Regions from separate parts of the Streptomyces sp. CA-251387 genome, predicted to be linked through region 2. Evidence: predicted binding sites of a transcription regulator. Region 2 holds the regulator's gene; each other region holds the start of a gene.
What was found. The regulator HspR, encoded in region 2, represses chaperone genes until heat shock. The targets are predictions, from matches to a motif close to TTGAGNNNNNNNNNCTCAA.
Positions count from the first base shown of each region.

Region 1: dnaK (molecular chaperone DnaK) is a predicted target of HspR. The motif match lies at 1,528-1,546, and genes of this name have one in related genera.
Region 3: lon (endopeptidase La) is a predicted target of HspR. The motif match lies at 1,945-1,963, and genes of this name have one in related genera.

Region 1 is NZ_JBNJMJ010000001.1:7,887,074-7,890,326, reverse strand. Features, by position in the region: gene dnaK (molecular chaperone DnaK) at 1-1,480, opposite strand, end outside; gene ACQEV2_RS35080 (OsmC family protein) at 1,625-2,053, opposite strand; gene ACQEV2_RS35075 (vWA domain-containing protein) at 2,128-3,253, opposite strand, start outside.
Region 2 is NZ_JBNJMJ010000001.1:5,056,104-5,059,356, reverse strand. Features, by position in the region: gene ACQEV2_RS22620 (PA14 domain-containing protein) at 1-1,734, shown strand, start outside; gene ACQEV2_RS22615 (heat shock protein transcriptional repressor HspR) at 1,795-2,241, opposite strand; gene dnaJ (molecular chaperone DnaJ) at 2,247-3,253, opposite strand, start outside.
Region 3 is NZ_JBNJMJ010000001.1:6,389,961-6,393,213, forward strand. Features, by position in the region: gene ACQEV2_RS28750 (spermidine synthase) at 1-356, opposite strand, end outside; gene ACQEV2_RS28755 (rhomboid-like protein) at 515-1,495, shown strand; gene ACQEV2_RS28760 (hypothetical protein) at 1,575-1,757, shown strand; gene lon (endopeptidase La) at 1,986-3,253, shown strand, end outside.

The DNA.
Region 1 (3,253 bases), 2.8 Mb from region 2:
CCCGCATCATGCGGTCGATGTCGTCCTTCGGGAGGGCAGAGCCACCGGTGACGGTCATCTTCTGTTCGCGGCCGGTGGCCAGGTCCTTGGCGGAGACGTGCATGATCCCGTTGGCGTCGATGTCGAAGGCGACCTCGATCTGCGGCACCCCGCGCGGCGCGGGCGGCAGACCGGTGAGGTCGAAGACGCCGAGCTTCTTGTTGTACGCCGCGATCTCGCGTTCGCCCTGGTAGACCTGGATGCCGACGGAGGGCTGGTTGTCGGTGGCGGTGGTGAAGATCTCCGAACGCCGGGTGGGGATGGTCGTGTTGCGTTCGATGAGCTTCGTCATGATGCCGCCCTTGGTCTCGATGCCGAGGGACAGCGGGGTGACGTCGAGCAGCAGGACGTCCTTGACGTCGCCGCGGATGACGCCCGCCTGGAGGGCCGCGCCGACGGCCACGACCTCGTCGGGGTTGACGCCCTTGTGCGGGTCCTTGCCGGTGAGTTCCTTCACCAGGTCGGTGACGGCGGGCATCCGGGTGGAGCCGCCGACGAGAATGACGTGGTCGACCGCGGACAGCTTGATGCCGGCGTCCTTGACCGCCTGGTGGAAGGGGGTCTTGCAGCGGTCGAGGAGGTCGGCGGTGAGCTCCTGGAACTGGGCTCGGGTCATCTTCTCGTCGAGGTGGAGGGGGCCCTCGGCGGACGCGGTGATGTAGGGCAGGTTGATCGTCGTCTCGGAGGAGGAGGACAGCTCGATCTTGGCTTTCTCGGCGCCCTCGCGCAGCCGCTGCAGCGCCATCTTGTCGTTGCCGAGGTCGATGCCGTACTGCCCTTTGAACTTCTTGACCAGGTGCTCGACGATCCGCTGGTCCCAGTCGTCGCCGCCGAGGTGGGTGTCACCGTTGGTGGCCTTGACCTCGATCACGCCGTCGCCGATCTCCAGCAGCGAGACGTCGAAGGTGCCGCCGCCGAGGTCGAAGACGAGCACGGTCTGTTCCTCGCCCCGGTCGAGGCCGTAGGCGAGGGCGGCGGCCGTGGGCTCGTTGATGATCCGCAGGACCTTCAGGCCCGCGATCTCCCCGGCCTCCTTGGTGGCCTGCCGTTGGGCGTCGTCGAAGTAGGCGGGGACGGTGATCACCGCGTCGGTGACGTCCTCGCCGAGGTAGGACTCGGCGTCCCGCTTCAGCTTCTGCAGCACCCGGGCCGACAGCTCCTGGGCCCGGTAGCGGGTGCCGTCGATGTCGCCCTGGTCGGGGAAGCGCCAGTTGGCGTCGCCCATGTGCCGCTTCACCGAGCGGGCCGTGCGCTCGACGTTCGTCACCGCCTGCCGCTTGGCCACCTCACCCACGAGGACCTCGCCGTTCTTGGCGAAGGCCACGACCGACGGTGTGGTCCTGGCCCCCTCCGCGTTGGCGACGACAGTGGGTTCGCCGCCCTCCAGGACGGCCACCACCGAGTTCGTGGTCCCGAGATCGATCCCGACCGCGCGTGCCATCGTTGTCCCCTTCCGCCAGGGCACCCCTTCGAACTCCAGCACAAAACTTGAGTGGGTTCTTGTCAATGGGACGGGTGACCCGGGGGCCGGGTGCCAAACGGGGGCTGAGCGGGCGCTCAGCCCCTCGCGGCTCTCATCGCATGTTTACGACAGCTTGGCGGAGAGCGTGATCGGCACCGCCTTCAGCGCCTGGCTGACCGGGCAGCCCACCTTGGCCTCCTCGGCCCTGGCGAGGAAGTCCTCCTCGGAGATCCCCGGAACCGTGCCCTCCACGGTGATGTGGATGCCGGTGATCCCCTCCCCCGGCTGGAAGGTCACGTCGGCGGAGGTCACCAGCTTGGCCGGCGGGGTGCCGGCCTTGTCGAGGATGTTCGAGAAGGCCATGGAGTAGCAGCTGGAGTGGGCGGCGGCGATCAGCTCCTCCGGGCTGGTCCTGCCGTTCGCGTCCTCGGCGCGCGACGCCCACGTCACCGGCTGCTGGGCGATGCTGCCGGAGGAGTCGAAGGAGACGACGCCATTGCCCTGGAACAGGTTTCCTTCCCACACGGTGTGTGCGGAGCGCGTGGTTGCCACGATGAATCCCTTCGCCTGCTTACGGTGAGGTCCCGTGTCCGGGTTCCGTGTCCCCCATCCGATCACACTCGTCCTCATTGCACCCGGAAGACCGGCCCACGCGGGGTGAACGGCAGACGACGGCCTTGTGGAATCAGGTACGCGTGCTCGCGCCGCACCCGCAGGACATCGCACCAGCCGTCCGTGATGACCAGGACGGGCGCGCCCGGCGGAAAGTCGTCCGCGCGCTGCAGCAGGTCGATCCCGGGCTGCAGCACCGTGCCGCCCCGGCCGTGCACCCGCACCCGCCCCGCTATCTCCGTGACCGGCACGTATCCCGCGTCGTGCGGTGCCGCGTCGCAGAACACCACCCGCGCCGCCGGTACGTCCCGGGCCGCGGCGTAGGAGGCGATCGCGCCCAGCGCCTTGCCGAGCAGGACCGCTCCCATGGAGCCGGAGGTGTCCAGGACCACGCCGAAGGTGCAGCGGGCGATCTCCTCGGGCGGGAAGTAGCGGCCCGCGCGCGGGATGTCGGGCGTCGACGACTGGCGGCGCGAGGGACGGGCGTACGTCCGGACCGGCTCCGGGCGCGGCACGAACTCGTCGAACCAGCGGGCCAGTCGGGCGTCCCAGGGCAGCGGCGGATGGCTGAGCGCGCGGATCTCCTGGACCAGGCCGCCGGGCAGGAAGCCGCGCTCCTGCTGCTGGTGCAGGTCCAGGCCGTGCGAGAGGCCCCGGCGGTAGAACTCGTCGAGGTCGCAATAGTCGCCGGGCGCGCCGAGCGGGGCGCCGAGGACATCGCCGACGCCCTTGCCGCGCAGGGTGGCCAGGCGGCGCATCCGGCGCAGGTCGCCGGCGATCCGGTCGTACACCTCCTCGGCGGACAGGCCGGCGAACCGCGCGTCGTACAGCAGCCCTTGGGGCATCTCGCCGACCTGCATCTCGCGCAGCCAGCCGTTGATGACGTAGTCGCAGGCGACGTTGAACAGGTACGGGTCGCGGGTGCCGCAGCGGTCGCCGTGGCGCAGGGCGGCGTGCAGCATCTCGTGGGCGAGGATGAACCGCCACTCCTCGTCCTCGAAGGTCCGCAGCGGGTTGATGTAGATCTCGCCGGCCTCGGCGTTGACGGCGGCGACGGAGATGCCGTGCGCGCGGGCGAGTTCGGCGTCGGCGACCAGCTTGATGCCGGCCGCGATACCGCCGAGCAGCGGGTAGGAGGTG
Region 2 (3,253 bases):
GGCGTCCGCAAGATCGACCTCTGGAAGAACACCTCCACCACCGTCGCCAAGACGGTCAACGTCACCATCCCCTCCGGCAACCACACCCTCCGCGTCGACTACGTCAACTGGACCGGCAGCGCCCGCGTCAAGTTCGCCTACGCGCCGAGGACTTCCGCCACCGTCGACAAGGTCAAGCCCCTCACCCCCACGGCCGCGGCGGTCTCGTACGACACCACCACCGGCAAGGCGAAGCTCACCTGGGCGAAGAACAAGGAGATGGACCTCGCCGGGTACCGCGTCTTCCGCCGTCTGAAGGGCACGGCGTTCGGCAGCACCCCGCTCGCGACGACCACCTCCACGGCCTACACCGACACCCCGCCGGCGACCGGCGAGACGTACTACTACGAGGTACGCGCCCACGACAAGGCCGGCAACGAGTCGACGGGCACCGCCGACCTCGCCGTCGTCACCCCGGACCGCACGGGCCCGGCCGCGCCGACGGGGCTCACCGCGCACGGCGACCTGCACGGGATGGTGCTCGGCTGGGACCCGGTGGCCGACGCGGCCGGTTACGAGCTGTACGAGAAGGACCCGGCCACCGGCGGGTACACCCTCGTCAAGAAGCTCACGGACACGTCGTACGTCCACGGCGTGGGCGACCGGGAGACGCAGCGCACCTATGTGGTGCGCGCCCACGACACGGCCGGGAACACGGGCGCGTACTCGGCGTCCATCACCTCCGACGGCGTCGACCGGACGGCCCCGGCGGCGCCCCAGGGCCTGGTGGTGAAGGCCGAGTCCGGCGCCACGCGTCTGTGGTGGAGCGCGCCGCAGAACCCCACGCAGGACGAGCTGGCCAATGGCGCGCACTTCAGCGTGGTCCGTTCGAAGGGCACCGCCCTCGGCGCCGACCCGGTGCGGGTCACCTGCGCGGAGGAGAACCAGACGCTCCAGACCGACCTGCAGACCTACTCGCTCTACTGCTCCGACGAGAGCTTCGAGCTCGACACGACCTACACCTACGGCGTCACCCTCATCGACGGCGCGGGCAACGAGTCGGCGGTCTCCAAGACGGTCACCGTGACCACCGAGGACCCCTACCCGCCGCGGCCCCTCACCGGTCTCACCGCGACGCCCCGCGCCGACGGGACCGTCCTGCGCTGGGACCCGCCGGCCGACGACGACATCGCCTCCTACCGCGCGATCCGCGGGGTGCGGCAGAGCGACGGGTCGGTCAAGTGGATCGGTGAGCTGGCGCACTGCGCGGACAAGGGCGACGACCCGCTGGCCATGATGTGCATCGACATCCCGGACGGCGAGACCTACGTGTACACGGTGATCGCCACGGACGTCTGGGGCAACACGCTCTCCCTCCTCGACCCGTCCATCCCCACCGTCACCGCGACGGAGCTGGACATCGTCCCGGGCGAACCCATCGGCAAGGACACCGGCCCGGTGACCGCCGGCGGCGGCTGGACCGTGTCCGAGCAGGTCAACCCCGCCCGCTGGGCGTGCTACGGCGACATCTGCGACACCATCACCGAGTACCGGGTGAGCCGCTGGAACACCGCGACGCAGGCCTACGAGCCGGTGGGCAGCGTGGCGGCGGTGGCGGGCACCGAGAACTACTCCTTCACCGACCGGACGCAGCCGCTCGGCTCGGTCTCCTACTACCGGGTCGTCGGTGTCCTCGCCGACGGCACCGAGACCGCGGCCGCCCACCCGTGGGTGATCCGGCCGGACCTGGTCTGAGGGACCATGCGAAAGGGGCCCGGAGAATCCTCCGGGCCCCTTCGCTCATGCGCCTGCCTGTCAGTCCTTGGCCTTCTTCGGCCGCCACACCACCAACGCGCTGGTCTGCTGCACTTCCTGATACGGCACCAGATCCCGGCGGTACGACGCGTGCACCGCCGCCTCGCGCTGCTGCATCGCCGCCGCGGCGCCGTCGAGGGCCGCCTGGAGTTCGGCGACCCGGGACTGCAGCGCGGCGACCTGGTTCTCCAGTTCGATGATGCGCTTGATACCGGCCAGGTTGATGCCCTCGTCCTGCGACAACTGCTGGACGGTGCGCAGCAGTTCGATGTCGCGGGCCGAGTAGCGGCGGCCGCGGCCGGCCGTGCGGTCCGGAGACACCAGGCCCAGACGGTCGTACTGGCGCAGCGTCTGCGGGTGCAGGCCGGAGAGCTGGGCCGCCACCGAGATGACGTAGACCGGGGTCTCCTCGGTCAGTTCATACGGGTTGCGTCGACGGCCGTCCATCTCGATCAAGCTCCCTTCGCGGCCTGGAACAGCTCCGCCCGCGGGTCCTCCCCCGCGGTCGCCTCGCGATACGCCTCGAGCGCGTCACGAGCCTTCCCCGAAAGGTCCTTCGGGACACTCACCTCGACGGTGACCAGCAGGTCCCCGCGGGTGCCGTCCTTGCGGACCGCGCCCTTGCCCCTGGCCCGCATGGTGCGGCCGTTGGGCGTGCCGGGCGGCAGTTTCAGGGTGACCGGCGGTCCGCCCAGGGTGGGGACCCTGACCTCGCCTCCGAGGGCCGCCTCCGTGAAGGTCACGGGGACGGTCACCGTGAGGTTGTCGCCCTTGCGGCCGAACACGGGGTGGGCGTCGACGTGCACGGTGACGTACAGGTCGCCCGCCGGGCCGCCACGCTCGCCGGGCGCCCCTTTGCCGCGCAGGCGGATGCGCTGGCCGTCGGACACCCCGGCCGGGATGCGGACCTGCATGGTGCGGGACGACTTGGCCCGGCCGCTGCCCTTGCAATCCAGGCAGGGGTGCTCGGCGATCAGGCCGCGCCCCTTGCAGTCCGGGCAGGGGTCGGTGAGGGAGAACCCGCCACCGGAGCCCCGGGCCACCTGGCCGGTGCCGACACAGGTCGGGCACACCCGGGGCGTGCCGTTCTTGTCGCCGGTGCCCGCGCAGGCCTTGCACGGGGACTGCGAGGACATGCGCAGCGGGACCGTCGCGCCCTCGATCGCCTCGGTGAAGCTGAGGGTGACCTCGGTGTCGATGTCCTGGCCGCGCCGGGGCTGGGTACGGGTGGTGCCCGTACCGCCGCGGTTGAACAGGCCCCCGAAGACGTCACCGAGTCCGCCGCCGAAGCCGCCGGCTCCCCCTTGGCCCTGGGCGCCGCCTCCGAAGAGGTCGCCCAGGTCGAAGTTGAAGGAGCCGCCCGTGCCGCCGGGCCCCGGGCGGAAGCCGCCGTTGCCGAAGAGGGCGCGGGCCTCGTCGTACTCCTTGCGCTTCTTGGGGTCACCGAGGACGTCGTTCG
Region 3 (3,253 bases), 1.3 Mb from region 2:
GGGTCGGCGAGGGCGCGGGCGGAGAAGCCGGACAACGGTCCGTCGAGATGCCAGCCGATAATCGCAGGCTCTCGCTCGACGACGGTGATCCGTCCCGGGCGGGGATCGGCCGCGGCGTGTGCGAGCGAGAACCCCACGCCCAGCCCGCCGAGCAGCACGTGAGGCGCCGGCCTCCCGCCCAGCGCGTCGAGTGCGGCGTCGACGAGCAGCCGCTCCGAACGCCCGTCGGAAGTGTCCATCAGGAAGCAGCCGTTGGCGATGATCTGGAGTAACCCGCCGTGGCGTCGCAGCACGACCTCGCCATAGGGGCCTTCGCGACGGTCCAGTACTTCGGGGATGTCGTACGACGTGGGCATCCGGCCATCCTGGCAGCTCCGGGCAGGGCGGCCGAGGGAATTACCCCACGGGGTGGACTTCTTGAGAGGTTGCTGAGAATCGGGTCCCGCGTGGCGCCGGTCACAGACAGGGGAGGGCGGCGGGTCAAGGGTGGGGGAAACGGAAGGAGCGCCTCACCGTGGAACGGACTGTGGCTGCGGGTGGGACGGGCTCGACTCCCGGGTCCGCCCCTTCGGGCGCGACCACTCCTTCCGGTGACGCGGGCCTGCCCGATGTGGTCGGGCTGCTGGACGCACTGCCGCGGCAACGCGGACCCCAGACCGCGCCGCCGCCGCCCTCAGCGCCGCCGTCCTCTGCACCGGTCACCAGTGCGGTCACCGAGCCCGGACCCCGTGCCTTCCGTCCCTGGCACCTGCTCCCCACCCCCACCGGCACGCCGTTCACCTTCGCCTACGCCGCCGTACTGGCCGTCACCTCGCTGCTCGCCACATACGCCGACCCCGCCCTCGTCCACGCCCTGCACCAGGGTTCCAGCACCGATGTGGCGCACCTCGTGCGGACGCCCGTCCTGGTGCTGCTCGCCAGTGCGTTGTGGGTCGCGGGCGGGATCGTGGCGCCGTACACGCTCTGCTTCCTGCTCGTGCTCACCGCGCTGGAGCGGCGGATCGGAGGCGCCCGCACGGCCGTCGTCTTTCTGACCGGGCACGTCCTGGCCACCCTCGCGACCGAGGGTCCCGTCGGGCTCGCGGTGCTGGTCGGCCACCTGCCCGACAGCTCGCTGCACCGCCTCGACTACGGCATCAGCTTCGGCGTCGCGACGAGCATCGGCGTGCTGGCCGGACTGCTGCGGCCGTGGCTGCGGTGGCCGGTGCTGGTGCTGTTCGGCGGGCTGCTGATCCAGGGCCTGCTCACTCTTGCCGACCCGCTGACCGGTTGGGGGCATCTGATCTCCCTGGCCATCGGGGTCGGGATGTGGCCGGTGGTCCGGCGGTGGGGCGCCTCGGGGTCAGCCGGCCGCGGGCGACCAGGCGGCGGCGAGGGCGGCTCGGGTGGCGACCAGGGCGCGGTGGAGGCCGCGGCCCCGCCACTCGGCCGACGGGGAACCGTCCCACAGCCTCGCGAACTCGGTCCCCGCGCGGAACACCAGCCAGGCCGCTGAGACAACTTCGCCGTCCGCCTCGGCGAGCCGGTTCCGGTCCTGACCCCACAGGACCGACTCCCTCGCGGCGATACGGCGCATGTCCGCGCCCGCCGTGACGCGCCGCAGCGTGACGCCCTCCGGCGGGACGGGCTGCCGTACGGCCATGTCGGCGGCCGCGCCGGCGCGCGATGGGCCGTTCGAGTTCGGCGCCGCGTACACCGAGGGAGCGCGGGCGGCTGACGAGGCCCCGGAATCCGCCGACGAGGGTCTGCGTGTCTGAAGGGGGAGACAGCGCGGGAAGACCGCCCTCCGCGCGGGAAGACCCCCGCCCCGGCAACCGTTCTACGTGAGTCCTCAAGTCCCCCCGGGTGCCCGCCGCCGACCGCGAAACCCCAGTTCACAGCGCGTCGAGAGAGTGATCGCTCACAGCGAACGGCGGTCGGGGAACATTCAAGGTCCCTCGTGCATTGAGTCGGCATAACTCAACTTGACTGCCGAAGGGGAGATCATGGGTTCGACGTCCACACCGCTCACCCTGCCTGTGCTGCCGCTCGACGACGAGGTCGTGCTGCCGGGGATGGTGGTCCCGCTGGATCTGAGCGACGCCGATGTACGGGCCGCGGTGGAGGCCGCGCAGGCCGCCGCCCGTTCGGAACCCGGCAAGCCGAAGGTCCTCCTGGTGCCACGCATCGACGGCACATACGCGAGCACGGGTGTGCTCGGCACCGTCGAGCAGGTCGGCCGGCTGGCCGACGGTGACCCGGGCGCCCTGATCCGCGGTCGCGGCCGGGTGAAGATCGGCGCCGGGACGACCGGGCCGGGTGCGGCGCTGTGGGTCGAGGGCGCGCGGCTCGACGAGAAGGTCCCCGAGCCGCTGCCCGGGCACGTCACCGAACTGGTCAAGGAATACAAGGCCCTCGCCACCGCCTGGCTGCGCAAGCGCGGCGCCTGGCAGGTCGTCGACCGCGTCCAGGCCATCGACGACGTCTCCGCCCTTGCCGACAACTCCGGTTACTCGCCCTTCCTGACCACCGAGCAGAAGGTGGAGCTGCTGGAGACCGCCGACCCGGTGGCCCGCCTGAAGCTCGCCACCCAGCAGCTGCGCGACCACCTCGCCGAGCAGGACGTCGCCGAGACCATCGCCAAGGACGTCCAGGAGGGCGTCGACAAGCAGCAGCGCGAGTTCCTGCTGCGCCGTCAGCTGGAGGCCGTCCGCAAGGAACTGCGCGAGCTGAACGGCGAGAAGGAGGGCGAGGAGTCCGACGACTACCGCGCCCGCGTCGAGGCCGCCGACCTGCCGGAGAAGGTCCGCGAGGCCGCGCTCAAGGAGGTCGACAAGCTGGAGCGGTCGAGCGACCAGTCGCCCGAGGGATCGTGGATCCGTACGTGGCTCGACACCGTCCTCGAACTGCCCTGGAACGAGCGGACCGAGGACGCCTACGACATCCAGGGCGCCAAGGAGATCCTCGACGCCGAGCACGCCGGTCTGGAGGACGTGAAGGAGCGGATCACCGAGTACCTGGCGGTGCGCAAGCGCCGTAGCGACCGCGGGCTCGGTGTGGTCGGCGGGCGGCGCGGCGGTGCCGTGCTGGCCCTCGTCGGCCCGCCCGGCGTCGGCAAGACCTCGCTCGGCGAGTCCGTCGCCCACGCCATGGGCCGCAAGTTCGTCCGCGTGGCCCTCGGCGGCGTCCGGGACGAGGCGGAGATCCGCGGCCACCGGCGTACGTACGTCGGCGCGCTGCCCGGCCGGATCGTGCGGGCCATCAAGGAGGCCGG